Regions from separate parts of the Micromonospora sp. NBC_00617 genome, predicted to be linked through region 2. Evidence: riboswitches for the same ligand, from Rfam matches in the RefSeq annotation. Region 2 holds a riboswitch; each other region holds the start of a gene.

Region 1 (9,543 bases), 2.7 Mb from region 2:
GCCAGACCGGGCGGTACGCGCGACGGCTGCGGGCCCGCCCGGTGCTGGTCGACGGCGTCCTCGGCCTGCAGGTGGAGACGGCGCACAGCGACGGGCGGCCGATCCGGCTGGTCACCGCGTTCTCGGTCGACGGCGGCCGGATCACCGGCATCTTCAACCAGCTCAACCCGGAGAAACTGGCCGGCCTGCCGCCGCTGGGCGACGACGACCGGTGGCCGCCGCGCTGGTGAGCCCGCGCCGGCTCAGACCACCAGCGCCAGCCACTTGCGGTACGACGTGGCGAACGGTTCGGTGCCGTCGCCGAGGGCGCCGTACAGCCATTGGGCCGCCGCCTCGGCCTCGACCACCACGTCCTGCGGGTAGCCGAAACGGGCCCGGTGCTCGGCGAACTCGTCCTCGTCGAGCAGTTCCACCAGGCCGGTGGCCCGTCGCCGGACCACGTCCAGGTCGAGGTCGATCAGGTGGACGGTGTCGTTGGACTCCCAGCGGGCCGGGGTGGCGATGTCGCAGTAGACCTCGCTGGTCCGTGGCGGCGGGTTGAACATCCCCGTCCACCAGGCGTGGTGCGGCACCAGCAGGACGAAGGGGATCTTCTCCACCGACGGCCGGCCGTGGTAGACCGACTCGGTGCCGAAGGGGACGCCGAGCCAGATGCCGAGGTCGTCCTCGGCGAGGCGACGGGCCGGGTAGTCACGGTGCGCGCTGCCGTCGTACTTGCGGTAGATCACTCGGACCACGTCGCTCGGCATGATTCGCACCCTAACCGATACTGCCCACGCGTCGTAGCACGGCCGTAACCGGACGGGGTGGACCAGCGGGGTCGATGGGTGCTCCGCGCCACGCGGGCGGATGGGCGCGGTCGGTGTCGGCGGCGGCGGGTACCGTCGCACGGTGACTCCGCCCCGCACCGCCACCGGTTCCGCCACCCCGTCGGTCCGCGGCGGGAGCCGCCGGCGTGGTGCCCGCCCCAGCGGCACGGAGCTGCTCGCGGCGGCGGTCGGCGCGGTCCCCGGCGGCACGGCGCGGCCCGGCCAGCAGCAGATGACGACCGCCATCGAGGAGTGCGTGACCAGCGGCGAGCACCTGCTCGTGCAGGCGGGCACCGGCACCGGCAAGTCGCTGGCCTACCTCGCGCCGGCCCTCACCGTGGACGGCCCGGTGGTGGTCTCCACGGCCACCCTGGCGTTGCAGTCCCAGCTCGTCGACCACGACCTGCCCCGGCTGGCCGACGCCGTCGAGCCGCTGCTCGGCCGCCGGCCCACGTTCGCGGTGCTCAAGGGCCGGCACCACTACCTCTGCCTGGCCCGGCTGGACAACTCCACCGAGGACGAGCCGGAGGACACCCTCTTCGACGCCCCGGCCGCCCGCCCCGGCGGCGGCACGAAGTGGCTCGGCGAGGCGGGCCGGCTGGGCAAGCAGATCGAGCGGCTGCGCGACTGGGCCGAGAAGACCGGCACCGGCGACCGCGACGAGCTGGATCCGGGCGTCGACGACCAGGCGTGGCGGCTGGTCTCCATGCCGTCGCGGGAGTGCGTCGGCGCGAGCCGCTGCCCGTTCGGCGCGGAGTGCTTCGCCGAGGCGTCCCGGGCCCGCGCCCGCGAGGCCGACATCGTGGTGACCAACCACAGCCTCCTGGCGGTCGACATGCTGGCCGACCGGCACATCGTCCCGCCGCACAAGCTGCTCATCGTCGACGAGGCACACGAGCTGGCCGACCGGGTCTCCTCGGCCGCCCAGGCCGAGCTGGTGCCGGAGCTGATCGACCGGACCACCCGGCGGGCCCGTACGCTGCTGCGGCCGGAGACCGCCGACGCGCTCACCGCCGCCGGTGACGCGCTCGCCGTCGGGCTGGCCGAGGCCCCGGCCGGTCGACTCACCGCCGGCCTCCCGACGCCGCTGCTCCAGGCGTGCACGCTGCTCGACGCGGCCACCCGCACCGCCCTGGACGCGATCGGCGACATCAAGTCAGATGATCCCGACCCGGTCCGCAAGCAGCAGGCCAAGGCCGCCCTGGACGACCTCTCCACCACCGCCCAGCGGCTCCTCGAAGAGGCCGACCACGACGTGGCGTGGGTGGAGAAGAACGACAGCGGCAGCCGACGGGCCCTGGTGGTCGCACCCCTGTCGGTGGCCGGCACCCTCGGCACCCACCTGTACGACGAACGCACCGTCGTGGCCACCTCGGCCACCCTGGCGCTCGGCGGCCGGTTCGACACGGTGGCCCGCGCCCTCGGCCTGGACGCGCCGCCACCCGCACCGCCGTCCCCGGCCGCTGCCGCGCAGGCCGTCCGCACCGCCCCGGGCCGCCCGGTCGCCGAGGCGCCCGGCCGTCGGCTCGCGGGCGACACCAACCCGGGGTCCGTCGTGCCAGCGACGGAGGGGCCGGGCTGGCGTTCGCTGGACGTGGGCTCGCCGTTCGACTACGCCCGGCAGGGCATCCTGTACGTCGCCGCGCACCTGCCCCGGCCCAGCGTCTCCGGGCTGCCTGACGCGGCCGGGGAGGAGCTGCTCGGGCTCGTCGAGGCGCTCGGTGGTCGTACTCTCGGGCTCTTCTCCTCCCGGCGGGCCGCGCAGCAGGCGGCGGAGCTGCTGCGCGCGCGGACCGACCTGCCGGTGTTGTTGCAGGGCGAGGAGGCGCTGCCGCTGCTGGTCCGCCGTTTCCGCGAGGAGCGGTCCAGCTGCCTGTTCGGGGTCATGTCGCTCTGGCAGGGGGTGGACGTGCCGGGCGACGCCTGCCAGCTCGTGGTCATCGACCGGCTGCCCTTCCCGCGGCCGGACGAACCCCTCGCGGCGGCCCGCGCCGCAGCCGTGGACGCGGGCGGCGGCTCCGGTTTCGCCGCGGTCAGCGTGCCGATCGCGGCGGTCCGGCTGGCGCAGGGCGTGGGCCGGCTGATCCGGGCGACCGGCGACAAGGGAGTGGTCGCGGTGCTCGACTCGCGCCTGGAGACGGCGCGCGGCTACGGGCCGTTCCTGCGCCGCTCGCTGCCCCCGTTCTGGTACACGACCCGCCCCGAGGTAGCCCGCGGCGCCCTGAAACGCCTAGCCACCACCTGACCCCCGCCCCCGCCCCGCACCCCCGCGCCGCACCCCGCGCCGATCTTGCAGTTTCTGTCGTCGATATGGAGTGGTACGCCCTTTATGCCACGACAAAAAGTGCAAGATCGCGGAGCGAATGGGGTGGGGTCAGGGGGCTTGTGAGGCCACTACCACGGCGTCGGGTGGGGTGTCCGGGACTGTGCGGGCGGCCAGTCGGCGTACGGCGGTGTTCAGCACCGCGATCAGCGGCACGGAGACCAGCGCGCCGGTGATGCCCGCGAGCACCACGCCGGCCGCGATCCCGATGATCACCGCGAGCGGGTGGATGGCCACCGCCCGGCCCATGATGAGGGGCTGGAGCACGTGCCCCTCCACCTGCTGCACACCGATCACCGCGCCCAGGATGATCAGCGCGGTGACCGGCCCGCTGTCGACCAGCGCCACCAGCACCGCCACCCCACCGGAGAGCGCCGCACCGACGATCGGGATGAACGCGCCGAGGAACACCAGCGCCGCCAGCGGGAAGGCGAACGGAACGTCGAAGATGACCAGGAAGATGCCGATGCCGACCGCGTCGATGAAGGCGACCAGCACGGTCGCGCGGACGTACGCGACGAGGGTCTGCCAGGCGGCGCGGCCGGCGTCGTCGACCTTCCACCGGGCGGCCACCGGCAACAGCCGGACGAGGAAACGCCAGATCTTGTTGCCGTCCCGCAGGAAGAAGAACGTCGCGAACAGCACCAGCAGCGTGCCGGTCAGCACCTCCGCCAGCGTCGCCGCGGTGCTCAGCGCGCCGCTGGTGAACTTCGAGGTGTTGTCGTTGATCCAGCCCTGCGCCTCCTCGATGTAGCGGTCGAGCTGGGTGTCGGACAGGTGCAACGGGCCGGTCTTCAGCCAGTTCTGGATCTGCCGGACGCCCTGCGAGGACTTCTCGCTCAACTCCGGTACGCCCTGGATGAACTCGTTCACCACCAGGGTCAGCGTGCCGATGACGCCCGCCAGACCGCCGACCAGCACCACGGCCGTCGCCAGCGAACGGGGCAACCGCGCGCGCAGCAGCCAACCCACGGCCGGCGCGAGCAACGCCGAGAGCAGCAACGCGATGGCCAGCGGGATGATCACGATCCGGACCGTGCCGATGATCCGGAGCAGCGCCCACGCCACCGCGCCGATCACGATCAGCCGCCAGCACCAGGCAGCGGCGATCCGCAGCCCGTGCGGCACGTCGGCGTCGTCCCGGCTGGAGGTCGAGCTGTGCAGGTCCACCTGAGGCTCCGCGCCGACGACCGTGGCCGTCGGCGGGGCGGCGGGCCCGGGAACGGCCGGCGAGGCCACCCCGGCCGTCTCCGGCGCGTCGCTCGGCGTCTCCTGAGCCGCGCCAACCGACTCCTGTCCTGACCGGTAGGCGCGGCGCAGCCGCCCGCGTACCCGCTCGAAGCGGCTCAAGCGCACCTCCTGGCAGAAGAATCGTCCGCCCACGGCGACAGGTCGGACAGCATACGTGCGTTTCCCACACCGTAGGGCAGTTCCGCCACGCAGTGCCCGGACGGCCAGGGGCGTAACCACCGGCGGCCGGTCACCCGGGACACGGTAGCGTCTGCCCCGTGACCGCCGACCAGGATTTCGACTCCGGCCTGCCGATCCGCCTGCTGCACGACCGCGTGCTGGTACGCATGGACGGCAGCGAGGGCGAGCGCCGTTCCACCGCGGGCATCGTCATCCCGGCGACCGCCGCGGTCGGCAAGCGCCTCGCGTGGGCCACCGCGGTCGGCGTGGGGCCGAACGTCCGCGCCATCGTCTCCGGCGACCGGGTGCTCTACGACCCGGACGACCGCTCCGAGGTCGAGCTGCACGGCCGCGGGTACGTGCTGCTACGAGAGCGCGACGTGCACGCCGTGGCCGCCGAGCGGGTCGACAACGACTCCACCGGTCTCTATCTCTGACGCACCTCCCCTGGCCGGCGGGCGTCACCGCGCCGTTTGCCAGCCCGTGGCGCGGGAAGCCAGTCGGCGACCGTGGGCCCTGGGGAGGGACGATGCCGGTATTCGTGAAGAAACTGCTGGCCTGGGGCAGCGTCGCGTTCCTGATCTATTTCATGGCGTTCCGGCCGGACGGCGCCGCGCAGATGTTCAAGGCGGTCGGAGCCGCGATGATGGCGATGGCGCAGGGGCTCGGTGACTTCCTCACCACCCTGATGACCTGACCCCCGCCAGCGCCCGTCAGGGGTGACCGGGCGGCCACGGCGCCGGGGGGCGCGGACCGTGCCAGCCGGCCGGTGCGTAGCCCATCGGGGGCGGCGGCGGGGCGAGCACCACCGGGACCGGCACGACCGGCTCGTCGGGCGCGTCCACCGACCGCTGCGTGCCGTCCGGGAAGCGCAGGTGGTAGCGACTGCCGTCCCAGACACCCACCGGGGCCTGTGGGTCGCGACCCACGAAGTACGACCGGTACGCCGTGATCGCCTCCAGCAGTTGCCGCTCCTCGGCAACCGTCCGCTCCCGGTCAGCGGGCTTACGGTCCAGACCACGAAGCGTTCCGTCGCGCAGCAGGGCCAGCCGGGTCGCGGCGAGCTGGTATCCGCGCATCGCCCGCACCCCGGCGTCCCCGGCGACGCGGCGGGCCCAGCTACGGGCGGCGTGCCGACGGCCCAGGCTGCTCAGGGCGGCCACCTCGGGCGGGCTCAACCAGCCGGCGCGCACGTAGTCGGGCAGAGTCCGCTCGGTGAGCCGCCCCTCCCAGGCGCGCAGCCACAGGGCCAGGCCGACCGTGCCGAAGAACACCGGCACCATCAGGCCCAGGAAGCCGTACAGCATGATCACCGCCTCGCCGGTGGCCTGGGTCAACGTCGGCAGCAGGTTCCACGTGCCGTGCAGCATCATCGCCAGCAGCAGGCCGGCGATCGGGGCGAGCACGCGGACCCGCCGGTCGGCCGTGCGCGAGGCGACTCCGAGCCCGACACCGGTCATCGAGGTGAAGAGGGGATGGGCGAACCCGAACAGGAGGATCCGCACGATGAAGATGGCGATCACCTGCTGGGCGCCGGTCGCCGGGCCGTACCGGTCGGCGCCGGCCGCGTAGCCGTACCCACCCAGGTAGAGGATGTTCTCCACCATCGCGAAGCCGACTGCGGAGAGCCCGCAGTAGACCAGGCCGTCGGTGATGCCGGACCACTCCCGACGCCGGAACACCAGCAGCAGGATCGGACCGAGCGCCTTGGTCAGCTCCTCGATGAACGGCGCCACCAGCACGCCGGTCAGCGCCGCCGGCAGCCCCCAGGCGGCGAACCGCCCGGCGGCGAACTCGTTCACGGTGAGCGAGGCGGCGGTGGAGACGAACGCGCCCCAGGCGAAGCAGAAGATCAGGTATTTCAGGGGTTCCGGTTCGTACCGGTCGAGCCAGAGGAAGCAGGCGACCAGCACCGGCACCGGCAGGATCGCGGCGACCACCCCGATGAGCAGCGCGTCGAGGCCCAGCGACTGACCGAGGCGGATGACCATGAAGACCGCGCACGCGGCGATGAACAGCACCACCCCGGCCAGCACCAGGAACCGCCGCCAGCCCAGTCGGCGCAGCGGCATCCGGGGCGCCGCGCCGGCGGGCGGTACCGCGGGCGGGAGCGGCGACGACGGCAGGGGTGCACCGGGCGGGGTGTCGGCCATGCGGTCAGCGTAGCCATCCGCCGCCGGCTGGTCCGGTCGCATCCACAGCCGCTACGCTGCCGGCAGGTCACGAGCGCCAGCGTCAAGCCCCGGCTTGCTGGCCGGCAACCCTCGTCGAGTTCGCGGTGGGGTGCCCCGGGTGATGACCAGGCCCAGCCCGATCGGCGTGCTGGGCAAGCGCGGACCCCGTCCCGACAGCACACCCGGGGTCCCTGACCCCGGAGGTTCCGGCGTGTCCGTCACCCTCGTACCCTCGCTGCCCGCCCTGCCCACCGTCGCGCCCAAGCCGTCGGCGCCGCTCGACGTGCTCGGCGTACCCGGCGAGATCAACCTCGACTACGCGGCCACCGCGCCGTGCGCGCGGGCCGCGGCCGACGCGGTGACCGAACTGCTTCCCTGGTACGCCAGCGTGCACCGCGGCGCGGGAGCGCTGTCGCGGCGCTGCACCCTGGCCTACGAACGGGCCCGGCAGACGGTCGGCGACTTCTTCGGCGCCCGCGCCGACGACCACGTGATCTTCACTCGGAACACCACCGACGCCCTCAACCTGCTGGCCCGGGCGCTGCCCGCCGGCACGACCGTCGTCACCTTCGCGGGCGAGCACCACGCCAACCTGCTGCCCTGGCCACGCGGCTCGGTGCGCCTGCCAGTGCCCGCCGACCCGGCCGGGGCGGTCCGCGCTCTCGCCGCCGCCCTGCGTTGCGCGTCAGCATCGGCCTGGGCAGCACCGCCGCCCAGGTCGACCGGCTGCTCGCCGCGCTCACCGAGCTGGCCTGAGTCGAGCTGGCCTGAGTCGAGCTGGGCTGAGTCCCGCGCTGGGCTGAGTCCCGCGCTGGGCTGAGTCCGGCCCCGGACGCCCGCCGCCGGCGCTCAGCCGATGGGCGGGGCCGTGGGTGGCTTCGGCGCCTCCCCCGGCTCGGCCGGTTCGCCGACCGGCCGTTCCTGCTCCCCGAAGGCCGTCCGGATCCACCGGTTCGCCTCTTCCTGCTCGACCCCGGAGGCCACCAGCAGGTCACTCGCCGTGGTTCGGATCTGGGCGACCACGACACTCCCGGAGAAGCCGACTCCCGCCCCGTACGCCCGGCCGGCCTCGCTGACGGCCCGCAGCGAGCGCTCCCGTGCCTTCTGCGGCTCCTCGCCCGCCGCGAACTCGTGCTTGAGCAGCCGGACCGACTCGGCGAGGTGGCCGATGGCGTCCGGCATCGGATCCGGCACCGGCTCGTCGTCCTCGATCAGGGTGACGGACCGGCGGATCAGCGTGCCGCTGTTGCGCATCGCGCGGTCGATCGGGTCGGCCGCCTCCGCGTAGTGGGTCAGCTCGCCGCGGCGGTGCCAGCGGGCCGGCGACAGGGTGGCCGTCTCCTTCGCGCCCTCGATCGCCTCGGCCAGGGTGGCCAGCTCGTTCTTGTTGTTGCGCAGCCGCTCCAGGGCCCGCTGGATGCCGGCCCGATCCCGGTCGCGCAGCCCGTCGGCGGCGGCGTCGAGCTGGGCGGCGAGCAGGTCCAGCGCCGGTCGGGCGGCCCGGTTGATCACCCGGAGCGGGTTCAGCGGCAGCAGGACCGCCGTCACCAGCAACGCGATGCCGCCGCCGACAAACGCGTCGACGAAGCGCGGGATCTCCAGGTTCTCAGTGGATGGGCTCAACGTCACGATCAGCACCGCTGTGGCCGCCGCCTGGATGACGATGGCCACGCTCGCCCCGGCGAAGATGGTGAGCAGGATCGCCACCGTCACCACCAGGCCGAGCTGCCACGCGCCGGTGCCGAGGAAGTAGATCAGGAGGTCGCCGACGAACACCCCGACGCTCACCCCGGCGATCAGCTCGACGGTCCGGCGGAACCGCTGCCCGACCGACGCGGCAAGCGTGCCGACCGCGGAGATCGGCGCGAAGACCGGTTGCGGGTTGCCGAGCACCTTGTGCGAGATGAGGTACGCCAACCCGGCTGCCAACCCGGCCTGGACGGCCAGCCCACCCGCCATCCGCACCCGGTGCAGACGGTCATGCAGGGTGGCCCGGCCCCGCTGCCGCAGTTGCTGAGTGGCCTCGGCGATGCGCGCCCCGTCGACGTCCACCAGGCCCTCGCGCAGCGGGGTACGCCGCACCACCGGAGGTTTTTTGTCCCGGGCCACCGCCATGGGCGCGACTACCCGTGGCGGACCCCCTGAATCCTCCCTGCCGCGTACCGCGCCCCGATACGGCAGACTCGGGCGGTGGCCGATCTGCTGGACCGGTGGCGGGCGGCGGTCCGTGACGCCGGAGCGAGACCCGACGAGCGCTCCACCCAGGCCGGAAAGGAGTTGCTCGCCCGGTGGCGGGAGCCGCACCGGCACTACCACACGGTGACGCACCTGAGCGTCGTCCTCGATGTGGTGGACCGGCACGCCGCGCTGGCCGACCGGCCCGACCTGGTCCGGTTGGCCGCCTGGTGCCACGACGCGGTCTACGACCCGCGGGCCCCGGGCGACACCAACGAGCGGGACAGCGCCGCGCTGGCCGGGAACCTGCTCACCGGGCTCGGGGTGCCGGCGCCCGCGGTGGCCGAGGTGTGCCGGCTGGTCCTGCTCACCGCCGGGCACGCCGTGGGCCCCCGCGACCGCAACGGCGCCCTGCTCTGTGACGCGGACCTCGCCGTGCTGGCCGGGCCGCCGGCGGCCTACGACCGCTACGCGGCGGCGATCCGGCGGGAGTACGCGCACGTGCCCGAGTCGGCCTTCCGAACCGGACGGGCCACCGTGCTCACCGGGCTGCTGGCACTGCCCGCGCTGTTCCGGCTACCGCCGCTCGCCGACCGGTGGGAGCAACCAGCCCGCGGCAACCTGCGCCGTGAGCTGGCGGCACTCAGCGGGC
Region 2 (9,543 bases):
GGGGCTGACCGGCGACCCGGAACGCGTCGACGAGGCCCGGCAGGCCCGCCTGCGCGCCACCCGGGCCGGCCTGGACGCGCTGCCCCGGGTCGCCGCCGAGGTCGGCGTCGAGGGGGAGACGGTACGCCGGCTGCAGGCCGAGTACCAGCGGCACCTGGAGGACTTCAACGACAGCGGTGGGCGTACCGCCGAGGAACGCCGGCTGGACCGCCGACTGCGCCTCGGCGTCCTGGCCCACAAGCGGCGGGAGCTGACCCGGCTGCGCGACAACCGGGAGATCGACGACCTGGTGCTCCAGGAGCTTCAGGCCGCCCTGGACAACGAGGAGATCCGGCTGCTGGGGCGGGGCCCCAACGAGTGATCACCCGTCGGTGCGACCGGGGCCGGGCCTGACGGATTGGTGACACCGTCCCCCCGCGCGTGCGGGACGTTCGGGCACGTCGTCGGCGGGTACGGTAAGAAGCGGTTCGGCGTCCGTCGATGTGTTCGGCCCGCGAGGGGGTGCCCATGACCACCGGAGGGATCGAAGCCGACCTGCGGACGGTCACCGAGCGGGAGTTCCTCGACGAGCTGGTGGCGGTCACCCGCGAGCGCGTCGCCACCGAGTTCCTCTACCTGATGGCACAGGACGACGCCGTCATCGGGGTCCAGTGGGAGCAGCCCGGCGTGGACCACCTCCGCCGCTACCGGGTGCTCGACGCCTGCCCGCACTGCGTCGTCCTCGATGGGGTGGTGGCGCTGGCGCCGATGCTGCCGCTGGACGTGCTGCGCGCCGGGCGCACCCGCCCCCAGTACGAGACGGTGCTGCGCACCGGCCGGCTGCCCCACCTGGCGTTCGCCCGCCCGGCCGATCCGCCCGGCGCGAGCTGGCTGGGGGACTGCCACGCGGTCGATGGCGACCCGCACTCCGCCGCCGACTGCCCCAGGCATGCCGTGCCCCGGCCCACCGGCGACCCGCTGGAGCTGCGCCTCGGGTCGCTGCCCCGGGCCGTCCGGGAGCTGTACCCGCACGACGACGCCGCGACCGCCGACCTCCAGCGGCGGCTGCGGATCGCCCAGGACTGGCGGGCCGACGCGCAGGCGGTGGCGAGCGGCATCCGCGAAGCAGCGGCGACCTGGGCGTTCCTGCGCACCTCGTGCGTGCTGGGCGTGCCGGTGCCCGGCGTCAACGGTCTCGTGCTCACCCTGCCCCCGAGCCGGACCCCGGACGACCGGCCCCTGGCCGAACTGCACGCCGCGACGGTGCGCGCCGTGCCCACCGGTCGCCCGCTGCCCTACCAGGAGCGGGCCTGCCTGCTGCCGGAGCCGGCGTCGAGAACGCACCGCATGCCGACGTACGCCGGCGCGGTGGACCTGACCGCCGCGGCGCCGGTGCGCACGCTACGTCTGCCGTCGCCCCGCCGACCGCTGAGCACCACCGGCCGGGGCGTGCTGCTGCTCTACGAGGCCCGGCACGCCATGGGCCGGCACGTCGCGAGCGCGCCGGTGCGCGACGCCGCGTACTGGGATTCCGAAGCCGCGTTGAACGTCTTCGAGTTCACCCTGCTGGAGCGGGTCGCCGGGCGGCACTACCAGGAGGCGGTGGCCGCCTACCTCCAGGCGCTGCGCCGGGAGGGCGACCTGCTCGCCCGCCCGCACAAGGTGCTCGACCGGCGCCGACGCAAGGCGCTCTCGCTGGCGTTCGGCGGGCTGGACGACGAGGAGCTGCACCTGTGGGCGTCGGTCGCGTACCGCAACGCGATCCTGGAGCTGCTCGGCGACCTGAAGGCGTTCGCGGTGCACCTGCGCCTCCAGGCCGGCTGAACGGGCGTCTCAGAGCACCTGGGCGAGGAAACGGCGGAGCCGGGGATGCTCGGCCCCCTCGAAGATCCCCTCCGGCGGGCCGGCCTCCAGCACCACACCCCGGTCCATGAAGGCGACGGTGTCGGCGACGTGCCGGGCGAAGCCCATCTCGTGGGTGACCACCACCATTGTCATTCCGGCGGCGGACAGGTCGGCCATCACCCCGAGCACCCCCTTGACCAGCTCCGGGTCGAGCGCCGAGGTGGCCTCGTCGAAGAGCATCACCTCGGGCCGCAGCGCCAGCGCCCGGGCGATCGCCACCCGCTGCTGCTGACCACCGGAGAGCTGCGCCGGCCGCGCATCGGCCTTGCCGGCGAGCCCCACCAGCTCCAACTGGGCGCGGGCGACCGCCACCGCCTCGTCCTCGCTGAGCTTGCGCAGCCGGCGCAGTGCCAGGGTGACGTTGCGCAGCACGCTCATGTGCGGGAAGAGGTTGAACTGCTGGAAGACCATGCCCACCCGCTGGCGCAGCGCGTCCGGGTCGTCGCGCAGGACACTGCGCCCGTCCAGCAGTACGTCGCCGCGGTCCGGCTCGATGAGCCGGTTGAGGGTACGCAGCAGAGTGGACTTGCCCGACCCGGACGGCCCGATCACGCAGGCTGTCCCACCACGCCGCACGGTCAGGTCGACGCCGCGCAGGACGCGGTTCGGCCCGAAGGCCAGGTGGACGTCGCGGGCCTGGAGGCTGACCGAGGTGGTGGTCGCGGTGGTGGTCATCGCCGGTCTCCTTCCGGGGCCCCGGCCAGCGCCGGGTCGTCCTCGTCCTCGTCGTCGGCGGATGCGGTGGCCGGCCGGCCGTGGCGCAACCGCCGGTCGATCCAGTTCACGACATGCGTCAGCGGGACGGTCAACGCCAGGTAGAAGAGCCCGGCGAGCAGCAACGCGGACTCGTTGCCGGTGGTGGCCGCATAGTCCTGCCCGATGCGGAACAGCTCCCGCTGGCTGGCCACCAGGCCGAGGAAGTAGACCAGGCTGGAGTCCTTGATCAGCGCGATGAGCTGGTTGACCCAGGCGGGCAGCACCCGCCGGATACCCTGCGGGATGATCACCAGCCGCATCGCGTCGGCCCAGGAGAAGCCGAGTGCCCGCGCGCCCTCCAACTGGGCCGCCTCCACCGACTGGATGCCGGAGCGGAAGATCTCCCCGATGTACGCCGCCGCGATCAGCGACAGCGCGAGGATGCCCAGCGGGTACGGGTCCGGTCCCCAGACCTGCATGCCGAACGGCGCCAGCCCGACGCCGATCAGCAGGATCGTCGCCGCGGCCGGCAGCCCCCGGAACACGTCGGTGTAGACGCGCGCCGGCCAGCGCAGCCACCGACTGCGGGAGATGCCGGCCACGGCCAGCAGCAGGCCGAACACCGTGCCGAGCAGGGCGGCGGAGACCGCCAGGATCAGCGTGTTGGGCAGCCCGACCGTCAGCATCTCGGGCAGCGCCTCGCGCATCGCGTCGGCGTCGAAGAAGGTCTCCCACAGGGTGCTCAACGGATCCATCGGTCGCCTCTCCTACCGCCCCGCTCGCTCGTCACCGGCTCAGGACGCAGCCGACGCCGACGCCGACGGCGCGGCGGACGCGGACGGCGCCGCCACGGTGCCGCTGCCCGGAGTGAAGTCCGCCGGGATCGGGCGGCCCGGGTAGTACTGCGCCTGCAACCGGCTCCAGGTGCCGTCGGCGATCACCTCGTCGAGGCCCTTGTTCAGCGCCTCGCGCAGCTTGTCGCTGCCCTTGGCCACGGCGTACGCGGTGGGCGCCGGGCTGAGCTGCTTGGCCGCCACGGTGATCTTGCCGTTGCTCTCGGCGGCCGACTTCTCGCCGATCTCCGCCGGGGCGATCCACGCGTCGGCGGTGCCCGCCTTGAGCTGGTTGATCGCGCCGTTGTAGTCCGGCACCCGCACCGGGTCGAGCTGCTTGCCGGTGGCGTAGTCGTCCTGGACGGTCCCCTGCACCACCACGACCCGCTTGCCGGCGAGCTGGTCGAACCCGGTGATCGGCGAGCCGGCCGGCACGTCCAGCCCGAAGTAGCCGAAGTCGTAGCCGTTGCCGAAGTCGACGGTCTTCTTCCGCGCCTCGGTGATCGTGATCGAGGAGCTGCCGACGTCGAACTTGTGGTTGTTGACCTGGGAGAGCAGCGCGGAGAAGTCGGTGCCGACGAACTCGACCTTCAGGCCGAGCTTGCCGGCCACGGCGGTCAGCAGGTCGTTGTCGAAGCCGGTGAACTTACCGTCCTTGAGGTACACGTTCGGCGGGGCGTCGGTCAGCGTGCCGGCCCGCAGCACGCCGGCCTGCGCCAGCCCGTACGGGTTGCCGGCGGCGCCCGACGAGTCGTCGCCACCGCAAGCGGCCAATCCGCCGGCAACCACAAGGGCCGCCCCAACGGCAACGAACCGGCTCAAACCAGAAAAAGATCGCACAGGTGTCTCCAAAAGGGTGCGTTGACCCGGTCGATCATGAAGTTGTTGCCCCGACACGCCGGTCGGGCGGGCAACAACTTCATGATCGACGCGAGGGTCGCGGGTGTGGGCGTGGTGCGCCCGGGAGGGACGGGGAGGGGGAGTTAGCGCGTGGGGTGGCGGTTACACGCCGCGCTGCACATCCGCATCAGGTCCACGTGGCGACGCCGGGTCAGGGTCGGCGTGAGCCGACCGGCCGGTGGCGTGGGGCTGAGAATGCGCATACGGTCTCCCGGGTCTGTTGCTGACCTGGGTGCCAGGCCACGCTTGCGCCGGCGTTCTGCCGGTGCCTGGTCTTCACCCGGGGCACCCCACCGCGGAGGAGGGTTGCCGGCCAGCGAGCCGGGGCTTCGCGCTGGCGCTCATGACCTGCGCCGAGGCTAGCAGCTCCGACCGGTGGATCGTCCAGCGGTTATGACCACGCTCACCGTCGGCGACGGTTCGACCGGCAGGTCAACCGGCGTGCACGTGCGGCCGGCGGCGCGGGTCGGGCTCCTGGCGGCGCAGGATCTCCCGGGTGACCGAGGCGATGGCGCCCTGCCCGAACGCCAGGTAGCGCAGGATGTTGCGAACCGGGCCGTACTCGCTCCATTCGAAGTAGATGTGTGGGCGTCGCCGGCTCCGGTCGCGGATCTCCAGCAGCAGGGCGGCGAGCGCGGTGGGCACCGAGGAGCCGGTCAGGCTGAGCACCGGGTAGCTGTCGTGCGCCACGCTGCCGCGCACCAGCAGCTCGGTCTCGAAGTCCGACGGGTCGGTGACGTGGACCTCGACGAAGATGACGTCGCTGTCGTCGGGGAACTCGTTGTCCGCCATGGTCTGTGCCAGCTTGGCGCGGTACTCGGCCGGGTCGCGGCGCTCCGGCTCGTGCGCGATGAGGCGGATCCGACGCGTGGCCCGCTCGTCGATCATCCGGGCGGCGGCCGGGTCCAGCTCGACGTGGTCGACTCGCAGCTCGTAGGCCCGCATGAGCCGGGACAGCACCGACACCAGGATCATCCCGCTGATGAAACAGGCGGCGATCTTGACGCCGTCGGGGCGTTCCACGACGTTCGCCACGGTGGTGTAGACGAAGATCAGCGCGATGGCTCCGAAGGCGTACGTCCGTCCCCGCTGCCGCCGTCGTCGCGCCGCGAGGGTCACCGCCGTCGCCGCCGAGGTGATCAACACCAGGACCCCGGTGGCGTACGCGCCGCCCTGCGCGTCCACGCTGGCGGAGAAGACCACCGTGATCAGGAACGCCACCGAGGTGAAGACCAGCACCAGCGGCCGTACCGCCCGCGCCCAGGTCGGGGCCATGCCGTAACGCGGCAGATACCGGGGTACGAGATTGAGCAACCCGGCCATCGCCGACGCGCCCGCGAACCACAGGATCCCGATCGTCGACAGGTCGTAGACGGTGCCGAACACGCCGCCGAGGTGCTGGTGCGCCAGGTAGGCCAGCGCCCGGCCGTTCGCCGGCCCGCCCGGCTTGAACGCCTCCGGCGGGATCAGCAGGGTGGTGGTCACGCTGCTGGTGATCAGGAAGACGCTCATCGTCGCGGCGGCGGTGGTGAGCAGCCGCCGCGCTCCCCGGATCCGGCCCAGCGGCCGGTCCTCCGAGTCCTCGCGATCCCCCCGGATGTGCGGCATCACGGCCACCCCGGTCTCGAAACCGGACAGGCCCAACGCCAGCTTCGGGAACACCAGCAGGGACAGCCCGACCACCAGCAGGGGATCGCCGTGCCCGGTTCTCAGCGCGGTGGTCCAGTCCCCGACCGCGCTCGGGTGGGTCACCACCCGCCACAGCGCGTCGGCGATCACCACCGCGTTCAGCGCCAGGTAGACCGCGACCAGGACGACGGCGATCCCGATGGCCTCGCCGAATCCCTTGAGGAACACCGCGCCCAGCAATGCCACCAGCAGCAGCGTGAGGGGCACCTCGTGTCCCTTGAGCCCGCTCGGCCAGAACGGGTTCTCGTCGATGTGGGCTGTCGCGTCCGCCGCCGAGAGCGTGATGGTGATGATGAAGTCGGTGGCCGCGAAACCGAGCAGCACCAGCACGAACAGCTTGCCCGGCCAGTAGCTCAGCAGGCGTACGAGCATCGCGATCGAGCCCTCACCGTGCGGGCTCTCCACCGCCACCCGCCGGTACACCGGCAGCGCGCCCAGCAGCGTCACCAGCACCAGCACCAGCGTCGCCACCGGCGACAGCGCCCCGGCCGCGAGCGCCGCGATGCCCGGCTGGTAGCCCAGCGTCGAGAAGTAGTCGACACCGGTCAGGCACATCACCTTCCACCACGGGTGGTGCCGATCCTCGGGCGGGCGGCCGCCCGGGCCGGAATGCCGCGCGGCCCGCTCCGTCCCGCCCTCGAGCAGCCAACCGCGCAGCCGCCCGGCGCGCCTGTCGCCCTGCACCGGCGCTTCCCCCGTCCTCCGCCCATGGTCACCGCGAGTATCCGCCCGGCCACACGCGCCCGTTCCAGGTACGCCGAACCCGCCCGTCCCGGGTGGGGAACGGCCGGCGAGTCGGAGGGTTTCGGGCCGGGGGCAGAGGGGATGCAGCGCCTCCGGCGCGCCCCGCACCGAATCGCCCGGTCGGGCCGGGAGGCCGCCGGATCGGATGCCACCGGGAAAGGAGCGGGTCATGGTCGGCGGCCGTCGCTTCCGCCCGGGTGGTGGCTTCGGCCGTCAGCTCGACGAGCACGAGACCCGCGTCGGCGTGCCGCCACCGCCGGAGCCGCCCCCGCCCGCCGGTGGCATGGTGGACAGTGCCATCTACATCCGGGGACACCGCTTCGCCTCGCCGGCCGGTCTCGCCGAGACGTACTCCTGCCTGCAGGAGCAGGACGAGGCGATGGCCTGGATCGGGTTGTACCGGCCCGACATCGACCAGATCTCCTCGCTGGCGCGCGAGTTCCGCCTGCACGACCTGGCGGTGGAGGACGCGATCAACGCCCACCAGCGACCCAAGCTGGAGCGGTACGGGCACACGCTGTTCGTGGTGCTGCGCGCCGCCCGCTACGACGACCTGCGGGAGGAGGTCGAGTTCTCCGAACTGCACCTGTTCATCGGGCCCGGTTTCGTGGTGACGGTCCGCCACGGCGAGGTCCCCGACCTGGCCGCGGTGCGGCGGCGGATGGAGGCCGACGCGCCGATGCTGGCCCAGGGGCCCGAGGCGGTCCTGTACGCGATCCTCGACCAGGTCGTCGACGGGTACGCGCCGGTGGTCGCCGGGTTGGAGAACGACATCGACGAGATCGAGACCCAGGTCTTCGGGGGTGACCCGAACGCCAGCCGGCGCATCTACGGCCTCAGCCGGGAGGTCATCGAGTTCCAGCGGGCCGCCCGGCCGCTGCTCACCATGCTCGACGCGTTGGCCACCGGCGCTGGCAGCTACGGCACCGACGAGGAACTGCGCCGCTACCTGCGTGACGTGACCGACCACCTCACCCAGGTGGTCGAGCGGGTGGACGGGTTCCGGCACCTGCTGCAGAACATCCTCACCGTCAACGCCACCCTCGTCTCCCAGCAGCAGAACGAGGAGATGCGCAGCCTGACCGCGGCCAGCTACGCGCAGAACGAGGAGCTGAAGAAGGTCTCCTCGTGGGCCGCGATCCTGTTCGCCCCCACGCTCATCGGCACCGTGTACGGCATGAACTTCGTCCACATGCCGGAGCTGAACTGGCGCTTCGGCTACCTGTTCGCGCTGCTGCTGATGCTGCTGGTCTGCGGAACCCTCTACCTGGTCTTCAAGCGGCGCGGCTGGCTCTAGGAGCGGGGCGCGAGGCTCACTCGATGCCGCGCAGGATGTGCCGCTCGTCCTCACTGTCATCGTCACCGGCGGCGATGCGACCGAGCAGCACGGCGGCGGCCCAGATGGTCAGGGGCGTGGCCGCCCCGGTCATCCCGCCACCGGTCCGGTCGTGGCTGGTCTGGCTCCGCTCCGTGCGCGGTGGCCTGCGCTGAGCCTGCATGGGCCCTGCCTCTCCTCGTCGAAGCCGCCGCGGGCGGCGCGGTGTGCGCCCGCGCCCCCGCCGGGCGGCCCGCTCGCGCGGGTCACCACCGGTACGGCATCCACGTCGAACCATCCCACGCCCGGCCGCATCCGCACCCCCTGTTTTCGGTTTCCCGACTGTCGCCCGCCAAACCGGACATCTCGCCCTCGATGGTGCATCGACTGGCCGAGTGGGTAGCGAGGCACGGGTGAGTGAAGCTCTCGACACGGCCGCACCCGCCGTTCCCGGACGCCGGGCGTTGCCCCCCTACCTCGTCGCGGCGACGCTCGCCCGGGGTGCGGACGCCGGTGCCGCGGTGGGGTGGTCCTGTTGGCCACCCTGCCGGAGGTCGGGGCCGATCGTCCGGCGCTGCTGGGCGGGTTGCTGGCCACCTGCCTGACCGCACCGCATCTGCTGGGGCCGTTGCTCGCCCGCCCGCTGGACCGGGCACGGGACGGGCGGGGCCTGCTGGCCGCCGCCTTCGCCACGTACGCCGGAGCTGTCGCGCTGGCCGCGCTGCTGCTCGGCCGGGTGCCGGTCGGTGTGCCTGCCGCGCTGCTGATCGTGGCCGGGGCCTGCGGGCCGCTGCTGACGGGGGGACTGAGCAGCCGGCTGGCCGCGCTCCTCGCCCCAGACGAGCGGGCGCAGCGCCGGGGTCAGGGCTGGGACGCGGTGACGTACGGGGTGGGCGGCAGCGCCGTCCCGGCCCTCGTGGCAGTGCTCGCCGCCGTGGCCGGACCCCGGATGTCCCTGCTCGGGTTGGCCGCCGCCACAGTGGTCGCGGCGGTCCTGGTGGGCACACTGCCGGCGCGTGTGCCCGGACGGCACGGTACGGCGCGGACCGTGCCCGCCGCGCGCGGCGGCCTGCGGGTGCTGCTCGGGCCCGGGCCGCTGCGCCGGGTCACCGGGGTCACCATGGTCGGCGCGCTCACCGGTGGGGCGATCTCGGTGCTCGCCGTCATGCTGGCAGCGGACCTCGGCCGGGAGGCGGCCTCCGGTGCGCTGCTCGCCGCCGCCTACGGGGGCGGAAACCTTGTCGCCGCGCTCCTGGTCACGGCGTTCCCGCTGACCGGCGAGCCGGAGCGGCTCACGTTCCGCTGGGCGGCGCTCGGCGCGGTGGCTGTCGCGCTCTGCGCGGCAGTGCCCGGCTTCCCGGTGGGGGTCGCCTCGCTCGGCGCCGGACTGGCCGGGGTGCTCGCCCCGCTGGGTCCGCGCCTGCTGCTGGTGGCCGGCGCGTCGGTCACGCTCGCCGCGACGGCCGGGGCGACGGTCTCGCG
Region 3 (9,543 bases), 2.6 Mb from region 2:
GTCCAGCTCGCCGAGGATGACCGGCTGGAGCTGGCGCGCGGCGTTGCGGGAGTTGAGTGCGGCGGCGCTCAGTTGGCCCTGGTCGATGGTGCCGGCGGCGCTCGGGGTCGAGTAGAGGGCCAGCGCCTCCACCGACCGCTGATAGGCGTCCAACGGGGTCAGCACGTTGGCGCCCAGGTCGGTGCTCTCCGAGCTGTCCACGGCGGAGCGCAGGTTGTCGACCACGGCTCCCGCCGGCGACAGGGCGGACACCCGCATGCCGGTCAGCTCCATGAGGCCGCGGGTCCGTTCGGCGGCCGGCCGTCGGGCGGCGAGAGCGCCCAGGTCGGCGAGCCGGCCGGCGGCCACCACCGCCTCGGGCAGCTCCTCGAAGGCGCTGTCCTGCAGGAAGAACGAGTCGGCGTCCGGGTCACGACCCAGTCCCGAGCTTTCCCGGACCTTACGGTGCAGGGCGAGCAGCAGGTCGGTGACCTCGCTGTACGCGAGGTAGGCGGCCTGCGGGTCGGCGGGGCTGCGGTCGCGCAACGCCTCCACCTTGGCCCGTAGCCCGGCCCACCGTTCCTGGCTGCGTAGTTGCCCACCGATGCGGGCGTCCACCGTGGCGGCCTGCTCGACCGCGCGGCTCAGCGGCTCGCCGGGGACGGGGCGTCCGGCGACGGCCGCGGACTGGGCTTCCACCAGCGCCTCGGTGACCGGGGCCAGGGCGCGCAGGTACTGCACGCCGAGTCGTTCGGAGTCGGCGAGGCTCCGATCGTCGCCGGTCTGCCGCCAGGTGGATGCGAACAGCAGCCCCACCGGCGCCAGCAGCGCGACGATGAGCAGCAGCGGCAACGACCGGCCCAGCATGGACGTCCGTCGACGGGCCCGCGGCGCGGGGACTGTCATGGTGTGTCTCCTCCGGCGTCGGGCGGGGGAACAGCGCGGCGTCGGGCTCGCCGACAAGTCCCGTCCACCGGACCGGAAAACTAACCGAACCCGGTGGGGGCCAACCGGTTGCCGGTGAGTCAGGTTTGCGTCAGTTCGAGCGATGTCACCGATCGTCAGGGTTCCGGGCACACTGTGTCCCGTCGATGCGTGTGACATGAAGGGATCGAGGGGGATATCCGCGGAAGATCGGAATTCACAGGATCCGAACTCAACTCACCCGGCCGCGCCGGAGCATGCGCGGTCGCACCGATTTGGATCACCGATCGGAGCAACCGGACGGACGTACGGCGGATCTCAGCCAACGCTCAGCCTGCGGCCCGTACCGTGTGCCGCATGAGACCGCCCTCGCCGGCCGCGTGGTTCCGGCGTGCCCTGCCCACCCGCCGCCGCGCGATCGCCGCCGCGTCGGTCGTCGTGCTGCTGGCGGCCGCCGTGACCTGGGCGGTGTGGCCACAGGGATCGGGCGTACGCACCGAGAGCGCGATGCTCACCGTCCGCTCCGGGCCCTCCGGCGACCAGCCGGTGAACCTGGACACGACCCTCTACCTGCCGGACGACGCCTCGTCCGGCCGGAAGGTGCCGGCGGTGCTGCTGGCGCACGGGTTCGGCGGTACGAAGGAGTCGGTGCGCTCGGACGCGGAGGAGTTCGCCGGGCGCGGCTACGCGGTGCTGACCTGGACGGCGCGGGGCTTCGGCCGCAGCGGCGGCGAGATCCACCTGGACAACCCGGACTACGAGGTGCGCGACGCCCAGCGGCTGCTGGACTGGCTGGCCGCCCGGCCCGAGGTGCGCACCGACGCCCCCGGCGATCCGAAGGTCGGCGTGGTCGGCGGCTCGTACGGCGGTGGGTTGGCGCTGCTGCTGGCCGCCCAGGACCGTCGGGTCGACGCGATCGTCCCCATGATCACCTGGAACGACCTGTCCCGGGCGTTCCTGCCGGAGAGCACCGGTGCGGCACCGACCGAGGGCGTGTTCAAGAAGGGCTGGGCGGGTCTCTTCTTCGGTGGGGGCGGCAACGTGGGCTCCGGCCCGGCCGGGCTCTCCGGTACGACAGCCGCCCAGCCGCAGGGGGCGCCGGCGTCGGCCGGCCCGCCCAGCCCGGGGCCGGGCGAGGGCCCGGGCACCGCTCCCGGTGGCGCCCCGGCCGGCGCCGCCGACCCGTCCTGCGGACGATTCGCCGCCGACGTGTGCGCCGCGTATCTGCGGATCGCCACCGCCGGCCGCGCCGACCCGGCCGCCGTGGACCTGCTGCGCCGCTCCAGCCCGGCGGGCGTGCTGGACCGGATCAAGGCCCCCACCCTGCTGGTGCAGGGTGAGGCGGACACCCTCTTCCCGCTCGGTGAGGCGGACGCGAACGCCAAGGGCATCGCCGCCGCCGGCACCCCGGTCCGGGTCGCCTGGTTCACCGGCGGTCACGACGGTGGCAGTGGACCCCGCTCGGACGAAGACCGGGTGAAGTTCCTGACCGTCCAGTGGCTCGACCACTACGTCAAGGGCGAGGGGGACGCGCCCGGCGACGACTTCACCTGGTCGCGGATCGCCGGCTTCGACGCGCTCGATCGGGGCCTGGTCGCCACCGGTTTCCGCCGCGCCGACTATCCGGGCCTGACCGGTAACGCCCGCCGGGAGGTGCCGGTCGCCGGTCCGGCGCAGCCGATCGCGAACCCGCCGAACGGCAACCCGGCCGCCATCTCCTCGATTCCTTTCGCCGGTGGCCTCACCTCGCTGCTGGACGGGGTGGCCGGCGACGTGCCCGGCCAGCACGCGCGCTTCGAGTCGGCGCCGTTGACCGGGGCGGTGGACGTGGCGGGCGCACCCACCGTCACCGTGCGGGCCGCCTCGCCGACCGGGGAGGCGGTGCTCTTCGTCAAGCTCTACGACGTCGACAAGGACGGCGCGGCGACTCTGCCGAACGGGCTGGTCGCCCCGGTCCGGCTCACCGGCCTGCCGCAGCGGGTGCAGGACGCCCGCCCGGTCACCGTGACGCTGCCGGGGATCGTCCGCCGGATCGAGGCCGGACACCGGCTGCGACTGGTGGTGGCCAGCTCCGACCAGGCGTACACCACGCCGGCCGAGCCCACCGTCTACACGGTGGCGGCGGACGGCGCGGTCAGCCTGCCCACCGTCGACGGTGAGCCGATCCCCACCGCGGCGACGATCTGGCGCTGGGTGCTCGCCGGCCTGCTCGCCGCCATCGTGATCGGGCTCGTCGTGGTCGTGGCCGTGGTCCGCCGCCGGCACCGCCGCCAGGACCGCTCGGTGAATCCGGAGTACGCGGACACCCCGCTGGCCGTGCGCGCGCTGCGCAAGGAGTACGCGGACGGCTTCGTCGCGGTGTCGAACGTGGACTTCGAGGTGCACCCGGGGCAGGTGGTGGGCCTGCTCGGGCCGAACGGGGCCGGCAAGACCACCACCCTGCGGGTGCTGATGGGGCTGACCCAGCCGACGGCGGGGGAGATCTACGTCTTCGGCCGGCGGCTGGTGCCCGGCTCGCCGGTGCTGTCCCGGATCGGCGCGCTGGTGGAGGGGCCGGGCTTCCTGCCGCACCTGTCGGGTCTGGACAACCTGAGGGCGTACTGGAAGGCCACCGGGCGGCCGTGGGAGGACGCGCGGTTCGACGCGGCGCTGGAGATCGCCGGGCTGGGCGACTCGGTGCACCGCAAGATCAAGAATTACAGCCACGGCATGCGCCAGCGGCTCGCCATCGCCCAGGCGATGCTCGGCCTCCCCGAACTGCTGGTGCTGGACGAGCCGACCGACGGGCTCGACCCGCCGCAGATCGCCGAGATGCGCCGGGTCCTGCAGCGGTACGCCACCGACGGTCGGGCGGTGCTGGTCTCCAGCCACCTGCTGGCCGAGGTGGAGCAGACCTGCACGCACGCCGTGGTGGTGAACAAGGGCCGGATCGTGGCGTCCGGGCCGGTGCAGGAGATCGTGGGCGAGTCGCCGAGCGTGCTGTTCGACGTCACCGATCCGGTGGCGGCGCGGGCGGTGCTGGACCGGCTGCACGGCGTACGGGTGCTGCCCGAGAGCGACGGGCAGTTGGTGGTCGACACCAACGGCACGGCCCGCAGCGAGGTGGTGGCGGAGCTGGTGCGCGCCGGCATCGGGGTGAACCGGGTGGTGCCCCGCCGACGCCTGGAGGACGCGTTCCTCGCCCTGGTGGGCGAGAACTCTCGGGGAAGCGGTGACCGGTGATGGCTGGATCTTCCGTCGAGGCGCCGGTGGGCGTCACCGACCCGGCCGGTGCGGCCCAGGGCTACCGCCCTTCGGCCACCATGCCCTTCGCGGCGGAGTTCCGCCGGCAGGCGTCCCGGCGGCGGACCCAGCTGGCGCTCGGGTTCATGGTGCTGCTGCCGCTGATCATCCTGGTCGCCTTCCAGTTCAACTCCGGCGACGACGACAACGGCAACAACGAGTTCGCCAGCCTGGTCGACCTGGCCACCTCCGGCGGGCTCAACTTCACCCTCTTCTCGATCTTCGTGTCGGCGTCGTTCCTGCTGGTCGTGGTCGTCGCGCTGTTCTGCGGCGACACGGTTGCCAGCGAGGCAAGCTGGGGCAGCCTGCGCTACCTGCTGGCCATCCCGGTGCCCCGGGCCCGGCTGTTGACGGTGAAGCTGGTGGTCGCGCTCGCCTACTCGGGGCTGGCCCTGCTGCTGCTGGCCGGCACCGCCCTGGTCGCCGGCACACTGCGCTACGGCTGGTCGCCGCTGCGCAGCACGGTCGCCGCCGAGCTGGAGCCGACCGAGGGGCTGCTCCGGCTGCTGGCCGTGCTCGGCTACCTGGCGGTCGTACTCCTGGTGGTGGCCGGCCTGGCGTTCCTGCTGTCGGTGACGACGGACGCCGCGCTCGGCGCGGTCGGCGGAGCGGTCCTGCTCTGGATCCTGTCCAGCATCCTGGACCAGATCACCGCCCTGGGGGGTCTGCGCGACTTCCTGCCCACCCACTTCAGCACCGCCTGGCTGGGGCTGCTGTCCACACCGGTGCAGACCGACGACGTGGTACGCGGCTGCATCTCCGCGATCAGCTACGCGACGCTGTTCTGGGGGTTGGCGTTCTGGCGGTTCACCCGCAAGGACATCACGTCGTAGCCTGCCGCCAGGCGCTCACGCCGATCCGGCCGGTGTTGCCCACATCGACCGGGCCGTGCGGGTCGACCTCCTCGGCCGGCTGACCGGCGGCGGGCGCAACCGTCAGGTACGCCCCGGCGGTGGCCACCACTGTCGAATCGGTGACCAGGTTGCGCCAGAGGACGGTGGCGACGGCCCGCTCGCCCTTGTGCAGCGTGACCGGCTGCGGCGGCTGGTCGAAGCCCGAGGTGATCTCCTTCGCGCCGTTCACCACCCGCAGGATGATCGGCTTGCGCTGCTCGTTCAGGACCCACACCACCGGGTACCCGTTGAGCTGGTAGGGGCGGTCGCCGCAGCTGACCAGCTCCAGGCCGAGGGCGCGCAGGCCCATCGCCGCGTCCCCTCCGGTGGACCGGATCCGAACGCCGGAGGCCGGGCACTCGGCGGCCGGGTCGCCGCTCGCCGACGAGGTCGTGCCGGGCGTGGCCGGTGGGTCACCGCCCTGGCCCCGATGGTCGCCGGGTGTGCAGGCGGCGAGCAGAAAGGCTGCCGCGACCGCCGCGCTGGCCCGTCGCCGTGCTGCCGTGCCGAGGGAGATCATCCGCCGATCCTCGCCCACGCGGGCGTCCCGCCGCCGGCCGGCCCCGCGCTCGCCTGGGCCGGTTCTCGTGTCGACCCGCCGGCCTACCGCGTCACGGGAGACCGGTGATCCACTCCACTCCGCCGACCTGGCGGCATCCCGCGACGTGGAAACCCCCAGGTCGGCGATATGGAGTGGATGATCACCCTGCGCGCCAGCCACGGTCATGAGACGTGCCACCGACGATGCGTTCCTCTTCGCCGATGGTCTTACGCCCCACGCCCCACACCTGGGGCAGCTCGACAGGCACTACCGGCACCCCGACCGGCGCTACGAGCAGCTCGACAGGCTGTACGGCCACCTCGGCCGGCGGCACGTTCTGGGCGGGAGCGCTCCCATTGCAGCGATATATTCCGACCGGGGATTTTCCCACCAGCAAGGAAGTTATTAACCTCGATACATTCTTGGCCCACCATTGAAGAGATCTGTTCCCTTCGATGGAGGTCTCCATGAACGTCTCTCGGCTCGGCGGGCCGACCCTGTCCCTGTTCCGCATCGTGACCGGCCTGCTGTTCATGCTGCACGGCCTGTCCTCGGTCTTCGGGTTGTTCGGCGGCAATCCGATGACCGGCGCGGCCATACCGTTCGGCTCCTGGCCGGGCTGGTGGGCCGCGCTGATCCAACTGATCTGCGGCGCGCTGGTGCTGGCCGGGCTCTTCACCCGGCCCGCCGCGCTCCTCGCCTCCGGCTCGATGGCGTACGCCTATTTCGTGGTCCATCAGCCCGAAGGCCTGCTTCCGCTGCGCAACGGCGGTGAGCTGTCGGCGCTCTTCTGCTGGTCGTTCCTGCTGGTCGCGGCACTCGGCTCGGGCCCCTGGGCGCTCGACGCGCTGTTCGCCCGGCGTCGCGCCGATGCTCCATCGGCCCCGGTGACCGACCCCAGCCCGGTTTCCGCCTGACCGCACCCGTACCCGCGCGTCGCCGGAGCCTCGACACGGCGGCTCCGGCGACGCGCCCGGTCGTCGGCGGTGGCGGTGGCCGCCCGCTGACCCACTCCCTGGGATACCCGGTGGAGGCGACAGGCAACGCTGCCTAGACTCGACGGCACAACTGCATACCTCATCCAGAGGGGCTGAGGGATACGGCCCGACGACGCCCCGGCAACCACCCCGCGCGCTCACCGCTGAGCGACCCGCGGGGCAGGTGCCAATTCCGTCCCCGCCGCACCGTGCGGTGCGGGGAAAGATGAGAGGACTCTCGACATGACGTCGACGCTCGCCGCCTCCGGCATCGACACCTCCGCCAGCCCCGCCCGCGCCCTGGTCTGCCGCGCCTGTTCGGCCCGTTACCCGCTCGCCGCCCAGCACGCCTGCTACGAGTGTTTCGGCCCCCTCGAAGTGGACTACGACACCGCGGCCCTGGCCACGGTCACCCGGGAGCAGATCGAGGCGGGCCCGAAGAACATCTGGCGGTACGCCGCGCTGCTGCCCGCCGGCCAGGACCCGGCCACCCGGGTCACCCTCGACCCGGGGCTGACCCCGCTGGTGGCGGCCCCGCACCTCGCCGCCGAGCTGGGCATCACGGCGCCGCTGTGGGTCAAGGACGACAGCGCCAACCCGACCCACTCGTTCAAGGACCGGGTCGTCTCGGTGGCGCTGACCGCCGCGAAGGCACTCGGCTTCACCCGGTTCGCCTGCGCGTCCACCGGCAACCTGGCCAACTCGGTGGCCGCGCACGCCGCCCGCGCCGGTGTGCCCTCGGTGGTCTTCATCCCCAGCGACCTGGAGCAGGGCAAGGTCATCACCACCGCCGTCTACGGTGGCGAGCTGGTCGCCATCGACGGCTCGTACGACGACGTCAACCGGCTCTGCGGTGAACTGGTGGAGACCGACGAATTCGAGGACACGGCGTTCGTCAACGTGAACGTCCGGCCGTACTACGCGGAGGGCTCCAAGACCCTCGGTTACGAGGTGGCCGAGCAGCTCGGCTGGCGTATCCCGGCCCAGGTGGTCATCCCGATGGCCAGCGGTGAGCTGCTCACCAAGATTGACAAGGCGTTCTCCGAGCTGGTCGAGATCGGCCTGGTCGAGGCGCCGGCCGGCGGTTGGAAGGTCTTCGGCGCCCAGTCGGCCGGCTGCAACCCGATCGCCGCCGCGCTGCACGCCGACACGGACACGATCACCCCGGTCAAGCCCACCGGCATCGCCAAGTCGCTCAACATCGGCGACCCGGCCGCTGGCCTCTACGCCCTGGAGGCGGTCCGGCGCACCGGCGGTTGGATGGAGTACGCCGACGACGACGAGATCCGCGCCGGCATCCGCGACCTGGCCCGTACCACCGGTGTCTTCGCCGAGACGGCGGGCGGGGTGACCGCGGCGGTGCTGCGCAAGCTGGTCGAGTCCGGGCGGCTCGACCCCACGGCGGAGACGGTCGTGTTCAACACCGGCGAGGGCCTGAAGACCATCGACGCGGTGGCGAGTCAGGTCGGCCCGACCCACCACATCAAGCCCAGCCTCCGCGCCGCCCGCGACGCCGGCCTCCTCGGCTGACCCTCGGGCCGCCGGGGGAGACCTGCCCGTAACTGGGCTTTCGCTGTGAGTATGGAAAACCCGCCGGTCTGGACTTGACGGCAGGAACCGGACGGCGCAAAATGCTCCGTGCGGGAGGGCATTTCGCCGGAGACTTTTTAAGTTCTTGCGACCCAACGCCGGAGGCGTTGTGCGAGTGTCCCTCCCGACCACGTCCGATGGGGCCAGCGAATAATTCGCTGGCCCCATCGCTTTTGCGACTGTCAGGCTCCACGGCATGAGCATCACGATCACGTCGTTCGACGGCGCCGACCGGGCCGCGGTCGACGAGGCGTACCGGGTCGGCATGGCGGCCAACGAGGTCGACCTTCCGGACTTCCCGCCCTTCTGCCGGCGTCGCTTCGACGCGCTGTTCCACACGCCGACACCCGGCACCCGATCGCTCTGGGCACTGGCCCGGCTGGACGGGGTGCCGGCCGGTTACCTCCAGCTCGACCTGCCGCAGCTCGACAACACCGACAACGCCACCGCCGAGCTGACGGTGCTTCCCGAGCTGCGGCGGCGCGGCGTCGGCCGGGCGCTGCACGAGTACGGGGTGCGCCTGCTGCGGGAGCACGGCCGCAAGCGGGTGGTCGCGATGACCGTCCGCGCGCTGCCGGGCGGTGCGGCCCGTTCCGGCGCGGGCGACGCGTTCGCCGCCTCGACCGGCGCGCAGTCCGCCCTGGCCGAGGTGCGTCGCCGGCTGGAGATCGCCGACATCGACCGGGTCGCCCTGCGGGCGGCGCTCGCCGAGGCCAAGCCGCGGGCCGAGGGCTACCGGTCGGTTTGCTGGCAGGGCACCACGCCGCAGGAGTACGTGGCGGACGTCGCCTACCTGGACAGCCGGCTGTTGATGGATGCGCCCATGGGCGACGTGCAGTGGGAACCGGAGCAGGTGGACGCCGAGCGCATCCGGGGCAACGAGCGCGCGTTGGACGCCCGGGGCCGGCGGCGCTACCACCTCGGGATGCGGCACGAAGCGTCCGGTCGACTGGTCGCCTGGACACTGCTCGACGTGGGCGCCTCCGCCGACTGGCACGCCTTCCAGCAGATCACCATCGTCGACCCGGCCCACCGTGGGCATCGCCTGGGCCTGATCGCCAAGGCGGAGAACCTGCACCACCTGCTCACCCACGAGCCGGCGGTACGCGTCATCGACACCTGGAACGCCGCCAGCAACAGCTACATGGTGGCGATCAACGAGCAGCTCGGCTTCCGCCCGGTGGACGCCTGGAACAACTGGCAGCTCACCCTCTGACGGGTATCGGCGCTACTGCTCGCGGACCGGACTCAGGCATGATGGCTGGCATGACGGAGACCCCGCATCCCCTGTACGACAGGCACGCCGACACCCTCAACCGTGCGCTGACCGCGATCACGGAGCGGGGCTACTGGTCCG

Evidence for each region. Region 2 has a riboswitch for S-adenosylmethionine ahead of OG505_RS16860 (ABC transporter substrate-binding protein). Riboswitches for the same ligand answer to the same signal wherever they lie in the genome.
Region 1: it holds a riboswitch for S-adenosylmethionine, as region 2 does, so the genes downstream of both, OG505_RS29445 (aminotransferase class V-fold PLP-dependent enzyme) here and OG505_RS16860 (ABC transporter substrate-binding protein) in region 2, are expected to answer to the same signal.
Region 3: it holds a riboswitch for S-adenosylmethionine, as region 2 does, so the genes downstream of both, thrC (threonine synthase) here and OG505_RS16860 (ABC transporter substrate-binding protein) in region 2, are expected to answer to the same signal.

The regions. Positions count from the first base shown of each region.
Region 1 covers NZ_CP107751.1:6,350,917-6,360,459, reverse strand. The annotation lists gene sigJ (RNA polymerase sigma factor SigJ) at 1-230, shown strand, start outside; gene OG505_RS29475 (DUF402 domain-containing protein) at 243-749, opposite strand; gene OG505_RS29470 (ATP-dependent DNA helicase) at 850-3,054, shown strand; gene OG505_RS29465 (AI-2E family transporter) at 3,184-4,482, opposite strand; gene OG505_RS29460 (GroES family chaperonin) at 4,641-4,979, shown strand; gene OG505_RS29455 (hypothetical protein) at 5,072-5,239, shown strand; gene OG505_RS29450 (PrsW family intramembrane metalloprotease) at 5,256-6,737, opposite strand; SAM riboswitch class IV at 6,761-6,881, shown strand; partial or broken gene OG505_RS29445 (aminotransferase class V-fold PLP-dependent enzyme) at 6,961-7,392, shown strand; gene OG505_RS29440 (FUSC family protein) at 7,566-8,768, opposite strand; gene OG505_RS29435 (metal-dependent phosphohydrolase) at 8,907-9,543, shown strand, end outside; gene OG505_RS29430 (DUF4031 domain-containing protein) at 9,535-9,543, opposite strand, start outside.
Region 2 covers NZ_CP107751.1:3,688,870-3,698,412, reverse strand. The annotation lists gene OG505_RS16880 (Na+/H+ antiporter) at 1-361, shown strand, start outside; gene OG505_RS16875 (hypothetical protein) at 508-1,803, shown strand; gene OG505_RS16870 (amino acid ABC transporter ATP-binding protein) at 1,813-2,559, opposite strand; gene OG505_RS16865 (amino acid ABC transporter permease) at 2,556-3,335, opposite strand; gene OG505_RS16860 (ABC transporter substrate-binding protein) at 3,375-4,187, opposite strand; SAM riboswitch class IV at 4,551-4,662, opposite strand; gene OG505_RS16855 (amino acid transporter) at 4,746-6,686, opposite strand; gene corA (magnesium/cobalt transporter CorA) at 6,916-8,043, shown strand; gene OG505_RS16845 (hypothetical protein) at 8,060-8,245, opposite strand; gene OG505_RS16840 (MFS transporter) at 8,597-9,543, shown strand, end outside.
Region 3 covers NZ_CP107751.1:6,327,040-6,336,582, forward strand. The annotation lists gene OG505_RS29340 (hypothetical protein) at 1-885, opposite strand, end outside; gene OG505_RS29345 (alpha/beta fold hydrolase) at 1,261-4,125, shown strand; gene OG505_RS29350 (ABC transporter permease) at 4,125-5,018, shown strand; gene OG505_RS29355 (DUF4232 domain-containing protein) at 5,008-5,598, opposite strand; gene OG505_RS29360 (DoxX family protein) at 6,087-6,536, shown strand; SAM riboswitch class I at 6,694-6,829, shown strand; gene thrC (threonine synthase) at 6,840-8,126, shown strand; gene OG505_RS29370 (GNAT family N-acetyltransferase) at 8,383-9,402, shown strand; gene paaN (phenylacetic acid degradation protein PaaN) at 9,453-9,543, shown strand, end outside.